DNA from 2 places in the Marinomonas primoryensis genome. Region 1 is predicted to be linked to the other one. Evidence: riboswitches for the same ligand, from Rfam matches in the RefSeq annotation. Region 1 holds a riboswitch; the other holds the start of a gene.
The links. Region 1 has a riboswitch for thiamine pyrophosphate ahead of thiD (bifunctional hydroxymethylpyrimidine kinase/phosphomethylpyrimidine kinase). Riboswitches for the same ligand answer to the same signal wherever they lie in the genome.

Region 1 (3,905 bases):
GACGCCTTGGGCCGAAAAGGCATCATGGTGATGACCATGGTGGGCATTACGTTAACGACCTTTTGTTTGTCCTTAGTACAAAGCTATGAGTCTCTACTGGCATTGCGAGCTTTGCAGGGATTCTTCTTGGCGGGTTTACCTGCTATTGCGGTGGCGTACTTGGGGGATGAATACACGCCAGAAGCCTTAATGGTCGCCGTCGGTTTATACATTAGTGGCAACACGTTAGGTGGCATTGGAGGTCGTCTTATTGGTGGCTTTGTTGGTGAGTGGTTAGGACGTTCTGCAACGTTTGGCGTGATGAGCGCTATTAGTCTTGTTTGTTTGTTGGCTTTTTTCTTTTTATTGCCTAAATCACAACACTTTGAACCCAAGCCTTTACGAGTCGGTCATATCCTGATGAATATGAAGGATCATCTACAGAATCGCCGTTTGCTAACCTGCTATTTGATTGGTGGGTTTAGCTTCTTTATTTTTATAAATCAATACAGCTATGTAACCTTCGTATTGGAAGCGGCACCTTATAACTTAACGGCAAAATACGTCGGCTTGCTGTTTCTAACGTATTTGTCTGGCACCTTGGGGTCGGCTATATCGGGGAAGCTTGCGAAACGTTGGAGCCAGCCTAATATAATCGTATTAGGCACCTGCATCTTTATGTTTGGTTCCTTAGTGACACTGGGTGGTTCTTTAATGGCCATTATTATCGGCTTGCTCATTAATAGTTTTGGCTTCTTTTTAGGCCATTCGACGGCCAGTAGCTATGTAAGTCGAAACGCGAAACACGCCAAAGCCAGTGCGTCTTCTTTGTATTTGGTATTTTATTATTTAGGCGCCAGTCTTGGCGGTTTTTACCTCGACCCGTTTTGGCAAGCCGATGGTTGGGCTGGTGTCATCATGGGATCTTGGTTGGTATTGAGCGTGGTTGCGCTTGCTGGTGTGAGCTTGATCAAAGACAACAAGCGTACGGTGCAAATTACGGCGACAAGTTAGCATCATCATAACGCCTTACTGTCTGGTTCTTTGTCCGACTTCAATTATCCTTTGTTGCGCTTTCGATGAATCTTGTTAGTATTGCCGCCTATAGTCGGGGGGCCGTTAAGGCTGAGATTGCACATTTGCAGACCCGTTGAACCTGATTCAGTTAATACTGGCGTAGGGAACTATACATCTTGTTATTGATGATTGGTGATCCTACTCCTATCTTAATGTAACTCGATCTAGTTCCAGAACGCCCGTTCTTGGAGCTTTATATGTCGAGTGATACAACAACCCCTTCTGCTCATGTGTCTAAAAGTACAGCTAACCTTGTTTCTACGCCCATTGTTTTGACAATTGCTGGTTCTGACAGTGGCGGCGGAGCAGGCATTCAAGCTGATATTAAAGCCATGTCTGCAACAGGAAGTTACGCTTGTTCGGTGATTACTGCGATTACCGCTCAAAATACACTCGGCGTTTCTGCCATTTTTCCTATTCCTCTTGAACACATTGAAAAACAGCTCGATGTGGTATTTTCTGATCTGAATGTCATCGCGGTCAAAGTAGGGATGTTGGCAGATTGCGACACAATCAAATTAGTTACGGCAAAGCTCAAGCAATATCGCCCTAAATTTCTAGTCGTTGATCCTGTTATGGTTGCGACCAGTGGGGATCTTTTGCTAAAAATGACGTCCATAAATACACTCAAATCCGAATTACTTCCTTTGGCTGATCTCATTACCCCCAACCTTCCAGAGGCCGCCGCATTAACGGGCTCTCTTGTTCCAACAGATATCGCATCCATGACGCTAATGGTCGACAAACTGCGCCAGTTGAAAATGAAAACCGTGCTGTTGAAAGGTGGGCATCTGGAAGAAGACGAAAACAGTACCGATTTTCTAATCTTTGCCGATCGCCTTGAGGTCTTAACCTCCCCACGTATTCATACTCGAAACACACATGGCACAGGTTGTACATTATCTTCAGCGATTGCCTCGTATTTGGCGCAAGGTAATGACTTATTGCACGCGGTTCAGTTAGGCAAAAAATACATTACTCAAGCAATAGAGCACGCAGATGAATTGCAAATAGGTCGTGGTCACGGACCGGTAAACCATTTTTTTAATGGCCACGCCAATGTCCGCTAATTTGGCGACTTTTTCAGTCCCAAAATCTTCGATTAAGATAACGATAACTCAAGGTTATCTACGGTATCTTGATAGTACGACGCCTACGTTAAACCATCTTAATATGACCATTCCAGCAGGGCAGTGGACATGTGTTTTGGGGCGTAGTGGTTGTGGAAAAACCTCGTTTTTGCGTTATCTTGCCGGCCTGCTTGATCAACAAATAGAGTGGTCTGGCGAGTTACAAATTGAGCCTGCGAATTGTGCGTTAAAAGATCAAATTGCTTATATGGCGCAGCAAGATTTATTGATGCCGTGGTTGTCGGTATTAGACAACGTCTTGTTAAGTTCTAAATTCGGAGCTCGGGGAGACTCCGTTGCTCATGATCAAAAAGTACAAGCATTGGCTTTGTTGGGAAAAGTCGGGCTTGCCGATCATGCTAATCGTTTACCTCAACAGTTATCGGGTGGCATGCGTCAACGCGTCGCCTTGGCAAGAACCCTGATGCAGAACAAACCAGTCGTGTTAATGGATGAACCATTTTCTGCATTGGATGCGGTGACGCGCTATCGATTGCAAGATCTAGCTTGCACCCTACTGCAAGACAAAACCGTTGTTTTAATTACCCATGACCCACAAGAGGCGATTCGCCTTGCTCACCATATCTACATCATGCAAGGAAATCCCAGCACGACGGCGTTCTTAACGACGCTTGAGTCTTCTACACCACGCACATTCGATGCCGAGGGTGCACAACTTCAGCAGCGAATTATGGCGTGTTTAGAGCATGATCATGGTGATCAATGTGGGGATGAAAATGAGCGATAAATTTCGTATTACGGCTAAGCCACATCAAAAAGAAAATAGGAATGCGAGTCTGCATTCTGCGCTCCGTATTGTGGTGAGCTTTGTCGTTATTTTGGGGTTGTGGCAAGCCGTCGTGGTTGTCTTTGCTATGCCTACGTTTATTTTACCGGCACCTTTAGACGTCTTCGAAAAGCTACTGCAACGACGAGAGGTTCTTTTTAAACATACGCTGGTGACGGGGGCAGAAATAGTACTCGGCTTATTTTTAGGTCTGTTTATGGGACTGTTTTTTGCCTTACAAATGTTGTTGTTTAAGCCGATAAAACGCTGGTTACTACCTATTTTAATTGCCAGTCAGGCGATTCCTGTTTTTGCCATTGCGCCACTGTTGATGATCTGGTTGGGCTATGGGATTGCCTCCAAAATTGTGATGGCCGCGATCATCATCTTCTTCCCTGTTACTACCTGTTGCTACGACGGTTTGCGTAATACGCCGTTGGGTTATCTCGACCTTGTCAAAACCATGGGGGCTACAAAGTGGCAGAGACTCCGTCATATTCAATTCCCCGCGTCTTTACCCACGCTGGCGTCTGGAATTCGTGTCGCCGTGGTGATTGCGCCTATAGGCGCAGTAGCAGGGGAATGGGTGGGTTCTAGCGAAGGCTTGGGTTATCTAATGTTGCAAGCCAATGCCCGGATGATGATCGATGAGATGTTCGCGGCGTTGCTTATTTTATCTTTACTGTCCGTCTCACTTTATTTTGTCACCGATAGGTTATTAAAAAAATTCATTCCGTGGGGTGTTTCGTAAACGCCGCGCATTCAAATATTTCGACACGTGTTATGAACAAAAAAACGATTACTCATAAAAATGCCTACTAAAAGGAAAGGAAAAGTAATGAATAAAAAAATGCTATTAAGCAGCATCGTACTTGCTGCGTCTTTGTTGTCTGTCACTGGACAAGCACAAGCAGAAGAGAAAAAACTCACCT
Region 2 (3,905 bases), 1.9 Mb from region 1:
AACCAGAACCAACACACACAATAAAGCCATGCAGTCTGCGCCTTTCGCTAAAAAGGAATCTTTCACCGGATAGCTCTTTACCGCTAATACACTGACATCTTGTTGATTAATAGGTGCGATGCGATAAACAACCACCGCAAACAAAGTGCAAATAGTCACTTGCAACAAGGATAGAAAACTTGCTTTATTCAAATCGAAATCAAATCTTAACGCCTGATAAATAGCCACCTCTAAGGTGCTAGACTTTGGTCCACCGCCCAAGCTCAACACCACGGCAAAGCTGGAAAAGCACAACATAAAAATCAGTACAAACGCACCCGGCAGTACTTTTTTCATATAATGCCATTCAATCAAACGAAATGCAGACCAACGTGAAAATCCTAACTGAGAAGCTTGGCGCCACTGACCGGAGGGAATCAAATCATAACCTTGTAGCAGCAAACGCACTGCTAAAGGCATATTAAAAAACACATGGGCCAGTAAAATACCCACTAGCCCATACAAAGGAATTTGTAGGCCAAAAATTTGACTCAACCAGCCAGTACGACCGTAAACCACCACCAAACCTAAAATAGCCACAATGGTTGGTACGACCATAGACACGGCAAAAAGCTGCAATAAAATAGCTCGACCACGAAACTGGCGATGAATAAGACAAGACGCTACCGGAATAGCGATCAACAGACTAACACCACTGCTCAGCAAGGCCTGCCACAAGGAAAAACGTACCACACGCCACAAGTAGGGCTCGTATAAATACTCAGACCAGCTACTGATGTCACTATAACGCAAAAGAGCCGCCAAACTGGCCGCTCCCATTAATAAGAAAAAAACCACTCCCAGTAACGCCGGAAGTAGGCCTTTAATAGCACGAAAAGAAAGCAATCGAACCTAGCTTATCGTGTCGTGGCATTCAGCCACTCATTCACCCAAGCCTTACGATTTTTAGCCACATCGCTCGCTGGCAAAGTAAGTACCTTAGTGGGTTGTAATGCACTATCAAACGCTGCCGGCAACGCTTCATTTAACTTAACAACAGGCAACATCCAGTTACCCGTCGCCACCGTTGATTGAAATCCAGGCTGCAGAATAAACTGCATAAAACGTTTTGCCAGCTCAGGATTAGGTGCACTTTTCATCATGGCCGCCACTTCAATTTGTGGATAAAGACCTTCACTGGCCTGCGCCGCTTTATACTTAGTGACACCTTCCGCGACGATATGATAAGCCGGAGATGTGGTGTAACTCAGCACAACATCCGCTTCACCTTTCAAGAACAAACCATAAGCATCAGACCAGCTTTTCGTCACAGTAACGGTATGACTTGCCAACCGCCCCCACGCATCTGCAGCGCCATCACCGTAAACCGATTTTACCCACAACAACAACCCCAAACCCGGCGTGCTGGTTCTAGGGTCTTGATAAATCACTCGTAGATTTTGATTATCAACAATTTCTTTAAGGCTTGTGGGGGGATTTTTTAATGTTTCAGAGTTATAAATAAAGGCAAAATTGCCCTGATCAAATGGTACAAACACCTTATCCTTCCAACCACCAGCAATGGTCACAGCAGAAGTATTAACATTATGCTCAGCAAGCAAGCCACTCTTTTTCGCCGCTTCCATTAAATTCAGATCTAGACCTAGCAACACATCAGCCTGAGAAGACTTCCCTTCAAATTGAGCTCTAGACAAAATACCAACAGAAGAATCGAGTGCCACGAAATTCAGTTCACAGCCGCACTCTTTCTCAAAGTTGGCTTTTATTTTTGGGCCTGGGCCCCAGTCAGAGGCAAAAGCGTCATACGTATAAACATTAAGCGTTTCTGCCGCCAACGTAGCAGAAGAAAACGCCACGCCTAAGGTTGCACTTAAAGTCATTAAAGACGTGGTGAGAAGTGTACTAAAGGAAAGTTTTTTCAAGGTGTCGCTCCTAACAATAAGTGAGCGGCGTACAGGGAAATGGCAAGGTACGCTTATCAAGAGTACTGTTTTCAATCTACGATATTACTGTAGCGAAACTTGCTATCTCGATTCCTACGCCAGCATAATCTGGATCAGGTTCGGTGGGTTAGCGATTAATTCGCTTCTCAGCTTCTGTCTTCTTAATGTAAGACAAAGCACCCCATGAGATAATGTGCGTGCATTGTAAAGAGTCCCTCAGCGGAAGTCTATTTCCGCAAGAACCCGTGTCACTGCGCCTTGATTCTTCTCAGCAAAACGCAACGCTATTTGCCCTAGCCGATATCGCTGAGAAGATTGACCAGCAAGAGTAACGACAGCACTTTGTAAGTGCGCTTCATCCTCACACCGCACGGCGCCATTCACCTGCAACAGTTGATTAGTGATATCTAAGAAATTAAAGGTATGAGGCCCAACAATAATCGCTTTACCCAGTAGCGCAGGCTCAATGGGGTTATGACCACCGCGCTTAATCAAGCTCCCACCGACAAAAGCGACATCGCAAGCTTGATAATAATTCATCATTTCACCCATAGAATCCCCAATCACCACATCAAAATCACACCATTGATCTGGTGGAGTTTGACTGCGTAGCGCAATCCGCTCAAAAGACTGCTTCGCCAAAACATAAACCGCATCAAAGCGCTCAGGATGACGAGGAACCAAGATTAATAAAGCATCTGGATACTTTTGCAAAAGCACTTTATGTATACGCAATAACATGTCATCTTCGCCATGATGAGTACTTCCCCCCATCCAGACAAAACGCGAACCAAGCTGCCGACGCCAATTAGCCTGCAAAACCTCAGGAGCAACCGCGAGGTCAAATTTAATACTTCCGGTAACCAATACTTTTTTTGCACCAAGCGCCTCAAAACGATCAGCATCCGCTTGCGCATGAGCTAAAAAGCTATCAGGTAATTTAAATAAAGGGCGAGAAACAAGAGAGAATTTTTGATAACGCTGAAAGGAACGATCGCTCAAGCGCGCATTCACGACATCGATACGCAAACCACACTGCTTAGCGTGTTTTAATAAATTAGGCCAAAGCTCTGTTTCAACAATCAATAGATGCTTACAATCAAGTTTTTTCAGCGCCCTGCTAACACTGCTACTCCAGTCCATCGGCAAATATCTATGCTCAGCAAAAGGAAACTCTTTGACTACCTGCTCTGCGCCTGTTGGCGTCATGGTGGTAATTAAAAGACGACGCGCTGGAAATTTTTCTCGCCATTGAAGTACCAGAGGCCGAGCCGCAAGAACTTCTCCGACTGAGGCACAGTGAATCCAAAGGTCAGCCTTAACCGCAGGCCAAAAGCCCAAGGCTTCTTGCGCCCGATAATGTACATACGTTTTTTTAAATCGCCGAATTTTTAATAAAATTAATGGCGTAAATAAAACCAATAGAGCTTGATACAGCCACATAATTAAGCCGGCGTTTCGCTAAATTGTTGATTATGAAGTTGTGCATAAGCTCCGTTCATCGCCAACAACTCACTGTGTGAACCTAGCTCAATAATCTCACCATGATCAACGACAGCAATGATGTCGGCATTTTCTATGGTTGATAAGCGGTGGGCAATAGCAATAGTTGTTCGATTAGTCATTAAACCATCCAATGCGACCTGAATGGCTCGCTCTGATTCAGTATCCAAGGCGGACGTTGCTTCGTCCAAAATTAAAATAGGCGCATTTTTTAAAATGGCTCTCGCAATGGCAATGCGCTGACGCTGCCCACCCGATAAAAGTACACCATTTTCACCAACCATGGTGTCTAGTCCATGCTCAAGTTCTTGAATAAAATCCCAAGCATTCGCTGCTTTAGCCGCTTCAATAACCTCTGTTTCACTGGTGTTACGCAAAAAACCGTATGCGATATTGTCGCGAATTGAACCATTAAAGAGCACAACCTGTTGATTTACCAAGGCGATATTAGAGCGCAAC

Region 2: it holds a riboswitch for thiamine pyrophosphate, as region 1 does, so the genes downstream of both, thiB (thiamine ABC transporter substrate binding subunit) here and thiD (bifunctional hydroxymethylpyrimidine kinase/phosphomethylpyrimidine kinase) in region 1, are expected to answer to the same signal.

What each region holds. Positions count from the first base shown of each region.
Region 1 covers NZ_CP054301.1:2,820,630-2,824,534, reverse strand. Annotated here, with positions in the region: gene MP3633_RS13080 (MFS transporter) at 1-993, shown strand, start outside; TPP riboswitch at 1,079-1,179, shown strand; gene thiD (bifunctional hydroxymethylpyrimidine kinase/phosphomethylpyrimidine kinase) at 1,254-2,126, shown strand; gene MP3633_RS13070 (ABC transporter ATP-binding protein) at 2,116-2,934, shown strand; gene MP3633_RS13065 (ABC transporter permease) at 2,924-3,724, shown strand; gene MP3633_RS13060 (ABC transporter substrate-binding protein) at 3,812-3,905, shown strand, end outside.
Region 2 covers NZ_CP054301.1:882,183-886,087, reverse strand. Annotated here, with positions in the region: gene thiP (thiamine/thiamine pyrophosphate ABC transporter permease) at 1-885, opposite strand, end outside; gene thiB (thiamine ABC transporter substrate binding subunit) at 897-1,922, opposite strand; TPP riboswitch at 2,016-2,137, opposite strand; gene MP3633_RS04045 (3-deoxy-D-manno-octulosonic acid transferase) at 2,160-3,386, opposite strand; gene msbA (lipid A export permease/ATP-binding protein MsbA) at 3,389-3,905, opposite strand, start outside.